2 regions of the Rossellomorea sp. H136 genome follow, and region 2 is predicted to be linked to the other one. Evidence: riboswitches for the same ligand, from Rfam matches in the RefSeq annotation. Region 2 holds a riboswitch; the other holds the start of a gene.
The links. A riboswitch is a leader RNA that binds a small molecule or an ion and turns the genes downstream of it on or off. The one in region 2 is predicted to bind S-adenosylmethionine.

Region 1 (7,741 bases), 550 kb from region 2:
TGCCCGAGAATAACCACACCTGCTTCCCGCAATCTCCTGGTGTACTCTGCATCTTTCTTCGCTCGGTAGGTTCGAAGTGATCTTGAACCTGCTGTCATAGGCTCCCCTTCTATTTCCTGAGTGATATTTTTCAATAGCATCGGTACACCCGCGAATGCTCCAGTAAGTTCTTTGTCTGCAACCTCCCTCGCCTGTTCATACATTTTATGAATCACTGCGTTCAACTTCGGGTTGTGGGCTTCTGTTTTTTTAATGGCCTCTTCAACCAATTCTTTAGGATGAACTTCTTTTTTCTTCACTAATTCTGCGAGCCCTAAACCGTCGTAGTTTTTATAATGAAAACCTTGCATCCTGCTCACCCCTATTGATTATGTATCTATGACTTTCTACATAATGGGAAAATATCCTTTTTTTAATAGAAATCAATAACACTGTTGACAAAAAAATACGGTAGTCACCCAATACAGTAGCACCTATGATTGAGGGCGGCGTCTTTATTAGAGTTTATCTGCCGATGGATACTGGTGTAAAAGACTCAAAAACCTCGCTTTAGATCAAGGTATGACAATGGTCTCAGATTACTTCCATCAAGATCAAATCGGGAAATCACCTGAAGACTTGCTGATAAAAGAGACGTTTTCTATTAAATGATAGTGGCGATAATAATACAAAAGCTCAAGTGATTCTATCACTTGGGCTTTTCTATGTAAGTGCTATTGTCTATCTCCATCTCTTCGCCAACGCCTCAATATGACCCGGATTTGTTCGGCAGCAACCACCAATGATACGGGCACCTGCCTCGTACCAAATTTCTGATTGCTCATCAAACGAGCACCCCCCTTCCTCCCCATGCCACGTTTTAGTCTCTGCATTGTAAGTCTCACCTGAGTTCGGGTACAGGATGATTGGTTTGTCAGTGTTTCTGCTTAGTACGCTAATCGCTTTATTCGCCGCAGGCATCGGTGTACAATTCACACCAATCGCAGCGATTTGTTCATCATCAATGAACTCGCGCGCGCACTCCTCAATCCCCGTTCCATCACTTATCGAATCACCATCCTTTAATGAAAAAGACAGCCAGGCACAGGTATCCGGAAATGCTTTCAAAAGAGAAGCTAGCACCCTTGCTTCCTGTAAGGACGGGATGGTTTCGAACGCCAGCAAATCAGCACCTGCCTCCACTAATGCCTCGATTCTTGGAAAATGGAAATCTGCTAAATGTTGATCACATACTCCATAATTACCATCGTATTCAGAGCCGTCAGCAAGGTATGCCCCGTAAGGTCCTACAGACCCTGCAACGATTGGTTTCGGCCGATTCGAATTTTCCATCTCTTCCTTCCAAAAGTTATCCCTAGCCTGTTTGGCAAGAGTAACCGTTTTCTTGATTAATTCCAGCGCTTCGGGTTTCTCTATTCCGCGCTTTCGAAAACCATCCACCGTTGCCTGGTAGCTGGCTGTAATCGCACAATCAGCTCCTGCACGGAAATAATCGGCATGAACCTTTTCAATCGATTCCGGATTTTCAAGGAGTACACGGGCAGACCAAAGGGGATCGTTTAAATCACAGCCATGGGATTCCAGCTCTGTGGCTAATGCTCCATCTAAAATAAATGGGGAATGTTTTTGTAAAATAGCATCAATGGGATTTAGCTTCAGTTGATTCGACATAACCTTTTCCTCTTTTCTTAACGTATTGTGTGAGATAATAGCTTCCATAACAAATGGCGATAAACGGGATTCCGCAATAAAGGGCTATCCTCTGAGTGGGCTCAAAGGCAATGCCGATACAGGAAGCGAGACAAAGCAGGAATGACGCAATGGGAACGAGTGGATATAGCGGCGTTCGATAAGCAAGGTCTTTCACATCGTTTCCTTCCCTTATGTACTGTCTACGAAATAGAAATTGGGCTGCACTAATGCTCATCCACACGATCACTACAGCAAGACCTGAGACAGAAATCAATACGATGTAGACCGTCCCCGGTGCAATGATGCTTGAAAGCAAGGCCAGCCCCCCTCCAAGCATGCTGCAAACTATCGCATTGAGAGGGATTCCCCGATCTGTCAATTTGGCAAAAACCGGTGAGATCATTTGCTTATCAGCCAGTGACCATAGCATTCTGGAAGAAGCATACAGACCGGAGTTTGCCGCTGATAAAATGGCCGTTATAATCACAAAATTCATGATATCGGCGGCATACGGGATTCCAATCCCTCCAAGCACCGCTACGAAAGGACTTTCCAATACACCGGCTGACTGACTCGGCAATAAAGCAGATAATACTACAATCGTCCCTACATAAAAGATGATCAATCTCACAAGCGTGGTGCGGATGGCTTTAGGAATCGATTTTGATGGATCCTCTGTTTCTCCCGCTGCGACCCCTATCAATTCTGTTCCTGAAAAAGCAAAATTGACGGCAAGCATGGTCATCAGAATGGCAAATGCTCCATTCGGAAACAACCCTGAACTTGTGATATTCGAGAAAAACGGAGCGGGCTCTGAATGACTGAGAGGGATGAATCCGACGATCGCGCCTACCCCAATTACAATAAACGCAACGATCGCAATCACTTTTACTAAAGAAAACCAAAATTCAGATTCAGCAAAAAACCGGACTGACAACGCATTAAGTCCAAAAATCAACGCAGCAAAGACTGCGCTCCAGATCCATACACTAATCGAAGGAAACCAACGCTGCATCATCAAGCCAGCCGCCGTAAACTCCGACCCCAATGCCACTGTCCATGACAGCCAATATAACCAGCCCACCGTGTACCCGGTCCCAGGTCCAATGAACTTTGCAGCATAACTATGAAAGGATCCCGTTTCTGGCATGTAGACAGAAAGCTCACCTAAACAAAGCATCACAAGATACACCACCAGCGCCCCAACCAAATAAGCAAGGATCGTCCCAAATGGTCCTGCCTGATGAATCGTATACCCCGAACTCAAGAAAAGCCCGGTTCCGATCACCCCTCCAAGAGAAAGCATCACTAAATGACGTGTCTTCATCGCTCTTTTAAAACTCTGTCCTGCGTTTCCCATCAAAAACACCCTTCCTTCTAAATATATTGTGGAAAAAGTGAACAAACAAAAAACGCACCCTGAACGAGTGCGTCACCGACAAATAAAAAGATTGCTCCTATCTATCAGGGTTTGAATCACCCGCTGGAATTAGCACAGTATCTTCACAGACCTGTTGCTGAGGCTTCAAAGGGCCAGTCCCTCCACCTCTCTGGATAAGAAATATGTAGATTTTTTAAAACTCTATCAATATATTGGAATAATGTCAAGACCATGAAACTGCTGGGTAGCCCAGCCTATCTGAATGTTACATTGAGGTGTAAAAAGGGAACAACTATATTAAAAAGGAGAAACCGCCATGCCAGAAGGTCCGGAAATCAGACGAGCCGCAGATTCAGTTGAAAGTGCTCTTAAAAGTAAAACCGTGGAAGATATATATTTTGCCTTCCCTCATTTAGAAGACTACGGGGATCTGCTAAAGGAGTCACTCGTGAAAAGGGAGGATTAGAAGGGAAAAGCCATGCTCATCCGCTTTGACAATGGGTACCCGATCTACTCCCACATTCAGCTTTACGGGAAATGGTATATCAGAAACCCGAAAACAAACCGCCAGCTCCGGTTGGCCAATGAAAATAAATCGGCACTTCTCTATAGTGCATCTGATATAGAGGTTCTTCGTGACGAAGAAGTGCCCGGGCACCCATTCGTCTCTCTCAAAAGTGGGACCCGATCTTTTAAGCGAAGAGGTATCAGTAGATGAGCTGATGGAACGGATGAAGGACAAACGATTCCGAAACCGCTGAACTCGAAGGATAACGTAAAAAAGAGGCTGGGACAAAAGTTTTTTAGCCTAAGTCAAACCCGAACAAACCTGCTTCTTAGTGTGCAGATTTGTTCGGGTTTATTATTTATTTTGGGTCCATTTGATTTTAGCAGTCTCCAGCGGTTGATTGGAGTGCAAGACGAAGACTCCTGCGGGAAAGTAGCTTATGTGAGACTTGTCCAGCTATAGGGCTTAGAGGCAAATGTCATAAGGCAGATCGTCCATGAAGGAAAAGAACGCCTTCAAGGCCGCTCCGCCTTATGCCAACCGCCTCTGAGCGAAGCCCCTCCGCTTTTCTACCCGCAGGCTTGTCGAGGAGGCTCACGGGCTACCCGCGGAAAGCGTAGTCTTGCACGGAAATCATTAGCGGTATGAAGAACCTACACTTCTATTGTTCGTATTTTTATCGTGGTTTTTTAGTTTTGTCCCAGCCTCATTTTCATATAAAACGCCATTTCTCACTCATAAATCCAAACTACCTGTCACTATTCCGTACTCCGGTTAATCGCTTCCTTCATGGAAACACCTTTCAATTTCCGGTGATTCAGCCATAGGGATACATAATACGATGCCAAGATGATGAAGAAGCTGATAAGGATACTTATCCAATTCAGCTTTACGGGAATCGTCACATTCATCTCTGAGGTGATCGAATTCATAAAGGCTGAAATCGATAGGAGCGTCACGGGAATACCTATCACATATCCAAGGATGATAAACCAAATATTGTAGCCTATCATCATGTCCATGATTGATTTCTCCCGATAACCGATGACCTTCATGAGTGAAATTTTGAATGAATTTTCTTCAATCAATAAGGAAATCAAAATATAGATGATGATGACAGCAATGATGGCAGCAACAAAGGCAATCGCTGCTACTCCATAGTTCAATGGCTTGATCATTTCCTTGAATCCGTCAATCGTATCGGATGATTTGGTTGTCGAAACGATCTTTTCTTTCGGTAGCGTGAGTTCTTTGTTTGAATAAATCTCCGTATAACTTCCTGAAGGATAGTCATTTAATTGGTTGAATTCCTCCAGAGGCATATAGATCATATTTCCAAGATACGATTCTGCTATGTGATCAATGGTGAGGTTAAAAGATTTGTCCGTCAATTCATTTGTCACATGAATCGAATCTCCTTCTTGAATCCCTAATTTATCCGAGAGTGATTTATTCATGATGACTGAATTGACCTTAAGCTCTCCCCCGCTGGAGTCCTTTAATCGAATGGCTGTATTATCTGATTTCAGGCCCGTAATCGTCAAACTCTCCTTATCTGTGGTAAAAGGAGCCACAGCTCCGATCTGTCCCGATTCAGGATGGTCAGTCTGTGGAGCTTTGAATAGATAGCTATACTCATAGTCGTACACTTGTTGAAAATTATCAGTCACCAGGTACTCCATCGAGTTCTTCGTGACGAAGCCGAACAACAATAATAATGTGGCGAATATCACACCGATGATCAAAAAGAGCGCTCTTGGAAGGTTTCGCATGATTTCCCGGATCACGAACTTCCGGCGGAACGGCAGCTTCTTTAGTTTAAATAACCGCTCCATTCTGCTTACTTTCACCTTTCGTTCCCCACCTTTTATTAAACTTACGGGCGGGATCTTCAAGACACGTTGAACCAAATAATAGGTTAACGGGATGAACAGAACAAGTGGTAACAATAAGCTCGTAAGCAAATAACCCACATGTGGCTTCACTTCTAATATAGGCAGATTATAATAAGCCGCAAAAGCTGATAGCAATGGATGCAAGGATACCCAGCCAAGGATCGTGCCCACGACACTCCCTGAGATGGCAAGAATCCCGGCATAGGAGAGATAATGACGGATAATTTCCCTTTTCCTGTAGCCAAGGGCATACAATGTACCGATTTGCACATATTCCTTTTTCATTAAACGCCACAATAATATGAGAATGATCACCATACTAATTAACAAAATGCCTATCGGAAGAAATTGTCCCATCTTTTTGACACCGGCAATATCCCCTTTGATGAAGGAAATGCGATTATTTTCTTTTTTATCTGTCCATTTGATGATCTGATTCGTTTGATTGATTTGCTTCTTCAGTTCTTCTGGGGAGGCAACTGAAAGGCGGACACTATAGTAAATCTGATGATCTTCCCATTTTGATACAACAGATTGTTTCACGATCGCGACACCGAATGCATCAGGATTTTTCAGAAAGCCCGTTTCTTCCTGTAATGGATAGATGTAATCCGGGATCGCCATAAATCCTGCAACACGAAATGTTTCCCCTCCCAGTTCAACCTCGTTTCCTATCGAAATGTCATGAGCTTTGGCAAAACTTTTATCCACTAAGATATCCCGCTCCGAGGACAGGTTTTCACCTTCCACGACAGAGTGGAGATTGACATCCTCAGTGGCATCCAACATCCTGAGTGTCGTATCTTTACTGTATGGGACATCCGCTACATACCTCTCGTCAATTTCGGCCCCATTCTGTTTTTCAATTTCTTTGATATCTTTCAAAGGCTGTTGTGTAATGAATTGAGCATCTTCAACCTTATTCTCCTTAAAAAACATCTGTAAATTATCAATGAGATTCGTTCCAGCTGAGGTAAATGAGTAAAACACAATGGAGCTGATCACGATCAGAAACCACGCAGAGAAAAACTGCGCCTTCTTTTCCATAATGGTCCGAAAGAGTCTTTTTCGAAGAGGCATCACCACTCCACCCCTTCAGCAGAGGTTTGATGTTCATTGACCAAGTCGGATTCAATTTTCCCATCCTTAAGTGTGATGACCCGGTTCGCCATGCTTTTGATCGCTTGATTATGTGTAATGATGAGGACTGTAGTGTTAAACTCTTTATTCACTTTCTCAATCAGCTGCAAAATTTCTTTTGATGTGCCGGAATCCAAAGCTCCCGTCGGTTCGTCACATAATAATAGTTTCGGAGCTTTCACGACAGCACGGGCGATCGATACTCTCTGCTGCTGCCCTCCGCTTAATTCACGCGGAAAGCGATCCTCCATCCCCGACAATCCAACGGCATCAATCACCTCTGGAATTGACAATGCCTTTGGAGTGAGATTCGCCGTCAATTCGATATTTTCATAGACCGTTAAATTCGGGATCAGATTATACATTTGAAAGACAAATCCAACGTCTTCCCGTCTATAATCCACGAGATGACGATCATTCAACTGGGTGATATCCTTCTCATTGATCTTGATACTTCCGGAATCAATCCCATCAATGCCGCCAATGGCATTCAACAAGGTGGATTTCCCCGAACCGGAAGGACCGAGAATGACGACAATTTCTCCCTCCTCCACTTGTATGTGAATATCCGTCAGAGCTTGAAATGTGGTTTGGCCGCTTTGATAGGTTTTATGAACTCCATTGATACTCAAGATGCTCATCTTCATTCCTTCTTTCCCGGTTTTATTTTCCCTTCAAATAAAAATCCTATATGCCTCGCCAGCTGTTCCTTGTACTCTTCGTGACTCATGGATTCGTTATACATGTAAAACATCGTATCCGACATGGCTGCACTAAAGATGGCATAAGCCGCTTCCTGTGGGTCAACCTTGACGAGAAAACAATCTGAATGGCTTTCGATCATAAACATGATCCATTTCATCATCTCTTCATCGATGCCGAATAACCCCTGCCTCAGGCGAATACTTTCCTCCACTTCCTCCGTCATCACGTGAAACAGCTCACGCCAAAACGCTTTCGGATAGTGCTGGAAAAACTCCGCAAACTCGTGCATGGCTCCAATCACACTCTGTACTAAATCACCTTCATCCTCGTATGGATCATCGAGTGCCCCCTTCATCTCCTCGGCTTCTTCTGTAAAAATACGGAGCAGCAATGATCCCTTAGAAGGAAAATAATTATAAA
Region 2 (7,741 bases):
TTCCCGATTATAGTGAACGCTCCCGTAACGAGCTGGAAAATGCGAAGCTAATGTTTCTGAACTACCCTAATAACCCTACTGGAGCGATCGCCACAAAATCATTCTTTGAAGAAACAGTCACTCTTGCCAATCAGCATGATATTTGTGTTGTACATGATTTTGCCTATGGAGCTATAGGGTTTGATGGAAATAAGCCCATAAGCTTCTTGGAAACAGATGGAGCAAGGGATGTGGGGATTGAGATTTATACATTATCGAAAACGTATAATATGGCTGGCTGGAGAGTGGGGTTTGCAGTAGGGAATAAAAGTGTCATTGAAGCGATTAACCTCCTTCAAGATCACTTATATGTGAGTCTGTTCGGAGCCATTCAGGAAGCGGCTACCACAGCGCTTTTAAGTTCCCAGGAATGTGTGCATGCACTGGTTTCAACATACGAAGAAAGAAGAAAACTATTAATCTCCGGACTTCAGGAAATAGGGTGGGATGTAAAAGCTCCACAAGGCTCCTTCTTCGCCTGGCTAAAAGTACCTGAGGGCTTCACATCTGTAGAGTTCTCTACTTATTTACTTGAAAAAATCAAAGTTGCTGTAGCCCCGGGTGTAGGCTTTGGAGAATTCGGAGAAGGGTATGTACGTGTAGGGCTCTTAACCTCAAACCAGCGGATAAGAGAAGCGGTTTCGCGTATAGAAAATTTAGAATTATTCCATAAAAGGGATTGACAGAAGTTATAATTGGTGCAATAATCCAACTGAAATAATGAATAATGAAATTCTTATCAAGAGCAGGCGGAGGGACCAGCCCTATGAAGCCCGGCAACCGACTTATTCAAGCACGGTGCTAATTCTTGCAGCAATAAAGCTGACAGATAAGAAAGAGTGACTTTATCAAACCTCTTCTTATTTGGAAGAGGTTTTTTGCTTGCCCAGGCTTATGAAATCAACTTGCGGCTAAGAATAGCAATTTCAAAAGGAGGCAGGACAACAATGAGTGAAGTGATAGCCACATATGAAATAAAAGGAAATAGTGGATCATTTGACAAAAAGGCAGAGGGGATCGCCCTGGGATTGACGGTCGGTTCATGGACGGACTTACCGCTCCTGGAACAGGACCAATTGCGCAAATACAAGGGGAGAGTCGTTTCCGTGAAAGAGTGGGAAGGCAAAGATGGCCCGAGAGGCAAGGTGGAAATTGGCTATCCCGGTCATAATTATTCAAATGATATTCCAGCCATCCTTGCTACGGTATTCGGCAAGCTGTCCCTTGATGGTGAAGTGAAATTAGTAGATATAGAGTTTTCCAGTGACTTGAAAAAAGCCTATCCTGGTCCACGGTTTGGAATAGAAGGAATCAGGGAGCTAGCAGGTGTACAAGAAAGACCCCTGTTAATGAGCATCTTTAAAGGCGTGATCGGCAGGGATCTTAACTACCTTGAAACTCAATTAAAGGCCCAGGCACTTGGGGGAGTTGATGTAGTAAAAGACGATGAGATTCTCTTTGATAATCCACTGACACCTTTCACTGAGAGGATCAATATAGGGAAAAGAGTGTTACAGGAGCTGTTTGAAGAGACAGGTAAGAAAACGTTGTATGCAGTAAACCTTACAGGAAGGACTTCAGAATTACGTGATAAAGCAAGAAAAGCACGTGAACTTGGAGCCCATGCCCTTTTATTCAATGTATTTTCTTACGGCCTGGATGTTCTTCAAGAGTTGAGGGAGGACCCTGAGATCGGATTGCCGATTATGGCACATCCTGCATTCGCAGGTGCTGTTGCTTCATCTCCTGCATATGGTGTGAGCTATTCTTTATGGTTAGGGAAATTCCTACGAATGGCCGGAGCTGATTTTTCTTTATTTCCATCTCCATACGGAAGTGTCGCATTAGAGAAGAGCAAAGCTATATCCGTAAGCCATGAGTTAACGAAGGATGACGATCATTTAAGAAGAGCATTGCCCGTACCGTCAGCAGGCATTCATCCTGCGCTTGTGCCCCTTTTAGTGAAGGATTTTGGTTTAGATTGTGTCATTAATGCAGGTGGTGGCATCCATGGTCATCCAGATGGGGCAATTGGAGGAGGAAAGGCATTCGTCCAAGCAATTGAAGCAGTTTTAAGGGGTGAGTCTCTCTCAGATGCAGCAGATACCCATGATGAGCTTCGTAAAGCACTATCCCAATGGGGAGAGGAGGTAAAGGTATAATGACGCGTCCGATCATTTTCTGTGATTTTGATGGAACGGTTACAGAAACCGATAATATCATCTCATTGATGAAAAACTTTGCTCCTCCAGAATGGGAACCTATTAAAGACGACATCTTAAATCAGTCATTGTCCATTAAAGAAGGAGTGAGCAAGCTGTTCTCACTTATTCCTTCATCACAGAAAGAGGTAATGGTTCAGTATCTATTAGACACAGCAGTCATACGTAAAGGGTTTAAGGAATTTGTAGATTATACAAAGGAACATGAGATTCCTTTGTATATCGTTAGCGGTGGAATGGACTTTTTTGTTCGTCCCTTACTAAAAGATTATGGGCCTTTTAATGGGATTTATTGTAATGAAGCAAGCTTTAACGACTCATCCATAGGGATTCATTGGCCACATCCATGCGATGATCACTGTGAAAGTAAAGGTTGTGGATGCTGCAAGCCTTCCATCTTGAGGAGGTTGTCTTTAACAGAAGATACTGAGGTCGTTGTGATAGGGGATTCTGTCACAGATATTGAAATGGCAAAGCTTGGAGATACTGTGATCGCCAGAGACTATTTGGCACATACATGCGAAGAAAAAAGAATCCCCTATCATCCGTTTGAATCCTTTCACGATTGCATGGACGTCATTGAAAAAGGAGTGAAAATATGAATTCCTATCAATCTCAATGGGAAGAGCTCGCTGTTATCAAAAGGGAACTGGCAGAGAGGGATTGGTTTATGGGAACGAGCGGGAACCTTGCGATACGAGTGAGTTCTTCACCAGTTACTTTCCTGGTTACGGCAAGTGGAAAGGATAAAAAGAAGCAAACCGATGAAGATTTCTTGCTTGTAAATGCTCGTGGTGAGGCTACCCAGGATACTCCTGCACGACCATCGGCCGAAACATTGCTGCACAGTAATGTTTTCACAGAAAGCTCAGCAGGATGCAGCTTACACGTCCATACTGTGGCAAATAATGTAATCAGTGAACTGTATGGAGATGAAGGTATCGTCACATTTAGAAACCAAGAATTAATTAAAGCGTGGGATAAATGGGAGGAAGATGATTCTTTATCCATTCCAATTATTCGTAATCATGCACATATCCCGACGCTTGCCGGGGAGTTTAAGTCGTTTATTAAAGCAGACAAAGGGGCGGTGCTCATTCGCAACCACGGAATAACGGTATGGGGGAGAACCGGTTTTGAAGCTAAGAAACTATTGGAAGCTTGTGAGTTTTTATTTCAATATCAACTCACTCTTTTATCTTTAACGAATACGAGGCCAATTACTAAAGGAGGAGTCAGAATATGACGACAATTAAAATCCAAGGGAAAAATCAAGTCATTGATAATCAGGAAGAAGTAGTGAAGTATTTAAGCGAACAAGGAGTCATATATGAGCATTGGAATATCGAAAAGCTGGTCGAAGGTCTAAGGAACCAATACGCTTTAACCGAAGATGATAAAGCGGAAATCCTGTCTACTTTTAAAGAGGAGATTGAAGACATTTCAGAGCGAAGAGGATATCAGGCTTGGGATGTGATCTCCCTGTCCGAACGCACACCAAATCTTGAAGAGCTTTTAAAGAATTTCCAACAGGAGCATCATCACACAGATGATGAAGTCCGTTTTATTGTAAACGGCCATGGTGTATTTGTCATTCAAGGGAGTGATGGTGATTTCTTTGAAGTGCATCTAAACCCGGGTGACTTAATTTCAGTCCCTGAAAACATCCGCCATTATTTCACATTAAGTGAAGACAAGCAAGTAGTTGCCGTCCGCATATTCGTCACACAGGAGGGCTGGGTACCAATCTATTAATATATTTTTCAGGATAGACAAAGAGTAGAATCGATTGTCTATCCTTTTGTTTTTATTAGGGGAGATATTTGGCGGAAAATGTCTAATTTAGAAACATTACTAGTTATTTTGTCTTGTTTTGCGAATCTATTTACTTTTCTAATAATACTTGCGATAATGCTCAAGTAACGATTTAACTTAATAAAGGCTAGGAGCTAAAAAGGAGTTTATTAGAAATGGGTCGTCTACTAAAACAGAAGTGGTTATTAATGAGAATTAATCAAAAACGTTCAGAAATGATTGGGTTGGGAGAGAGTTTAGGATTATGTGCAGCGGAGACAGTCAAATGCAGTCAGCAATTAGATCAGCTTTTGAACGACTATGAAAAGTGCACAAATAAGATCGTATCATTAACCCTCCAAGAAACATCAAACGAATTTGGGCAATACATTAAGAACTTATTAAAACGAACTGCTTCTTGAGACTATTCATCAAGATCTTCCCTCATCATTAAAGGTTTACCAGAGAAAACAAATCTCCGACAATATCCACACGAATACCAAAACAATCAACTTAATTTGTCGTTATTTGATAAACGAAGGACGGTGCGCAATATGCAAACCGTCCTTCGTTTATTAAATACTGAGGAGTCTATCATGTTTGACAATAACAGCTTTTATTTGTATAATATTTTGAAACTGAGATATTTAATTTTTAAAGGAATGAATGCCATGAATGAACCTCAGGATACGAAACAATCATTAAAGCTTTTCATTGTCTTGTCAAGAGCTTTCAAAGCCTTAAATGAAGAGATAAATAAAAACATTCAGGAGAACGGTTTAAACCCTACTGAATTTGCCGTCCTGGAGCTTCTTTATCATAAGGGAGATCAGCCTTTGCAACAAATTGGCGGAAAGATTCTATTAGCTTCCGGCAGCATAACGTACGTGGTGGATAAGCTTGAACAAAAGGGCTACCTAAAGCGCAATGCTTGTCCTAAGGACCGTCGGGTCACATATGCTCAAATAACAGAAAGCGGCAGAAAGTTAATTGATGAGATATTCCCCAATCACGAAAATCGTATTCATGAACTGATGTCAGCTCTTTCTCATGATGAGAAGAAAGAAACGATAGAAATGCTGAAGAAATTAGGATTATCGATTAAAGACTTGTCGTATTGAGTCTCCCTTTGCCCCGTCTTTCACGAGACGGGGCTTTTATTTTGTCTTAAAGCACGTCTCTTCCATATCGTTTCCATTATTTCTAATTCCTGAAATTCGATATTACAATAAACAGGAGATTTTCTATCGTAAGTCGAATAACTATAATCGGGATTATATTATGAGGAGGCAATAGTATGAAGTTTGATCAGTTTACATATGAAAGGCCCAGTTTAGAAGAGATTAAACCTGTTTTCCAACAATTACTTGAAAAATTCAAGTCTGCGTCCAATGTTCAAAATCAGGTGGAGGCCATGAAGGAACTAAATGATATACGCTTGACCATCGATACCATGCAAAATATTTGCTATATCCGGCATTCAATCGATACCAATGATGAGTTTTACAAAAAAGAGCAGGATCATATCGATGAAATGATGCCTGAGGTTCACGGGATGGTGACGGAATATTACAAGGAACTCGTAAATTCTCCTTATCGTAAAGAATTAGAAGAAAAGTGGGGAAAGCAGCTATTCGCTCTCGCAGAAAGCGAAATGAAGACTTTTTCTCCTGACATCGTGACTCTATTACAGAAGGAAAATAAGTTATCTTCCCAATATACAAAGCTGATGGCGTCTGCAAAGATTCCATTTGAAGGGGAAGAAAGAACTTTGGCTCAGATGGGCCCATTCACACAATCTATCAATCGGGAAACAAGAAGAGAGGCTGCTCAAGCGACCGTTGCCTTCTTTGAAGAGAATCAAGAAGAATTGGATCGTCTATTTGATGAGTTAGTCAAGGTGCGTCACACGATTGCTACTACTTTAGGGTATAAGGACTTTGTTGAACTAGGTTACTATCGCATGACGAGAACAGATTATACGCCTGATATGGTAAAGGTTTTCCGCGATCAAGTGAAGAAACATATCGTTCCTCTGGCTACTGAACTTAAAGAAAGACAAGGAAAGCGCATTGGGATAGGTTCGATGAAATTTTATGACGAAGGCTTTAAGTTCATTTCCGGAAACGCGGTTCCTAAGGGAGGTCCTCAGTGGATCATTGATAATGGCAAAAAGATGTACGAAGAACTGTCTCAGGAAACAAAGGATTTCTTTGATTTCATGATTGAACATGATCTCATGGATCTGGAAGCGAAGAAAGGAAAAGCTGGAGGCGGTTACTGTACGTATATTGCAAACCATGAGTCTCCATACATTTTCTCGAACTTCAATGGGACCTCAGGGGATATCGATGTTTTGACCCATGAAGCAGGTCATGCGTTCCAGGTATACTCCAGCAGAGGGTTCGATATCCCTGAATATATTTGGCCAACGTATGAAGCGTGTGAAATTCATTCAATGAGCATGGAGTTCTTCACGTGGCCATGGATGAATTATTTCTTCGAGGAGGATACAGACAAATATCAATTTTCACATTTAAGTGAAGCACTTCAATTTCTTCCCTACGGTGTGGCTGTTGATGAGTTCCAGCATTTTGTGTATGAGAACCCTGAAGCTTCCCCTTCTGAACGGAATGCCGCATGGAGAAAAATTGAAAAGGAATACCTTCCCCATAAGGACTACGACCATATTTCGTATTTAGAAAATGGGGGATTCTGGCAGCGCCAATCCCATATTTATAATTCTCCATTCTATTATATCGATTACACATTGGCTCAAATTTGTGCATTCCAATTCTGGAAGAAAATGAATCTTAATCGTGAAGAAGCGTGGAATGACTATATTGCCCTTTGTAAACTCGGGGGAAGCCTTTCATTCACAGGGCTTGTAAAAGCAGCCAAACTCGACTCTCCATTCCAGGAGGGGACTGTTGAGGAAGTCATTGAACCGATAAGACAATGGTTAAATGGAATTGATGATCAATCATTATAAAGTAAAAGGGCAGCCGCATTTTTTATGGCTGCCTCTTTTGTTTGGGTTCTGCTACAATTCCGGAAGAATTATGTTCTTTTGCTTCTGATTTTCCGTGCTTGTACATAAGGTGAAGTAGAAGGTTGTCAGAGGTGATGGGATGAAAAAATTAGCTGGGTCTTTTCAAATAGCTGCCGTTTATGTTGGTACCGTTATCGGAGCCGGATTTGCAACAGGAAGGGAAATTGTAGAGTTTTTCACCCGGTTTGGCTTTGTTGGGTTTATTGCGATTTTATTAAGCGGGTACTTATTTATTACAATGGGAACGAAGATTATGCTGAAGTCCCATGATATTAAAGCAAAGTCCTTTGAAGAATTTAATGAATATCTATTTGGAAAATGGTTTTCTAAGTTTATGAATATCGTCATGATGATTATGCTGATCGGGGTTTCAGCGGTAATGCTTTCAGGAGCGGGGGCTGTATTTCAAGAGCAGCTTTTGCTACCAAAGCAATTAGGGATACTGCTGACGATCGGACTTGGTTTCATTACGATGATGGTTGGGATCAAAGGGCTTTTTGCAGTCAATACGTTCGTTGTTCCTCTTATGATTGTCTTTAATCTTTTCTTGATGGTTTATTCTGTAAGAAACGCTGCATTTTTAGACGCATTTCTTTTGATACCTCATGCTGAGGATGGATGGAAATCCGTAGTA

Region 1: it holds a riboswitch for S-adenosylmethionine, as region 2 does, so the genes downstream of both, mmuP (S-methylmethionine permease) here and ACYH0O_RS09140 (2,3-diketo-5-methylthiopentyl-1-phosphate enolase) in region 2, are expected to answer to the same signal.

What each region holds. Positions count from the first base shown of each region.
Region 1 covers NZ_CM166371.1:1,260,305-1,268,045, reverse strand. Annotated here, with positions in the region: gene ACYH0O_RS06360 (amidase family protein) at 1-350, opposite strand, end outside; gene mmuM (homocysteine S-methyltransferase) at 721-1,671, opposite strand; gene mmuP (S-methylmethionine permease) at 1,640-3,052, opposite strand; SAM riboswitch class I at 3,147-3,253, opposite strand; gene ACYH0O_RS06345 (hypothetical protein) at 3,390-3,539, shown strand; gene ACYH0O_RS06340 (hypothetical protein) at 3,552-3,791, shown strand; gene ACYH0O_RS06335 (ABC transporter permease) at 4,340-6,556, opposite strand; gene ACYH0O_RS06330 (ABC transporter ATP-binding protein) at 6,556-7,257, opposite strand; gene ACYH0O_RS06325 (TetR/AcrR family transcriptional regulator) at 7,260-7,741, opposite strand, start outside.
Region 2 covers NZ_CM166371.1:1,808,095-1,815,835, forward strand. Annotated here, with positions in the region: gene ACYH0O_RS09135 (aminotransferase class I/II-fold pyridoxal phosphate-dependent enzyme) at 1-722, shown strand, start outside; SAM riboswitch class I at 773-875, shown strand; gene ACYH0O_RS09140 (2,3-diketo-5-methylthiopentyl-1-phosphate enolase) at 987-2,201, shown strand; gene ACYH0O_RS09145 (2-hydroxy-3-keto-5-methylthiopentenyl-1-phosphate phosphatase) at 2,201-2,863, shown strand; gene ACYH0O_RS09150 (methylthioribulose 1-phosphate dehydratase) at 2,860-3,507, shown strand; gene ACYH0O_RS09155 (1,2-dihydroxy-3-keto-5-methylthiopentene dioxygenase) at 3,504-4,016, shown strand; gene ACYH0O_RS09160 (aspartyl-phosphate phosphatase Spo0E family protein) at 4,232-4,477, shown strand; gene ACYH0O_RS09165 (MarR family winged helix-turn-helix transcriptional regulator) at 4,718-5,176, shown strand; gene ACYH0O_RS09170 (M3 family oligoendopeptidase) at 5,353-7,047, shown strand; gene ACYH0O_RS09175 (YkvI family membrane protein) at 7,187-7,741, shown strand, end outside.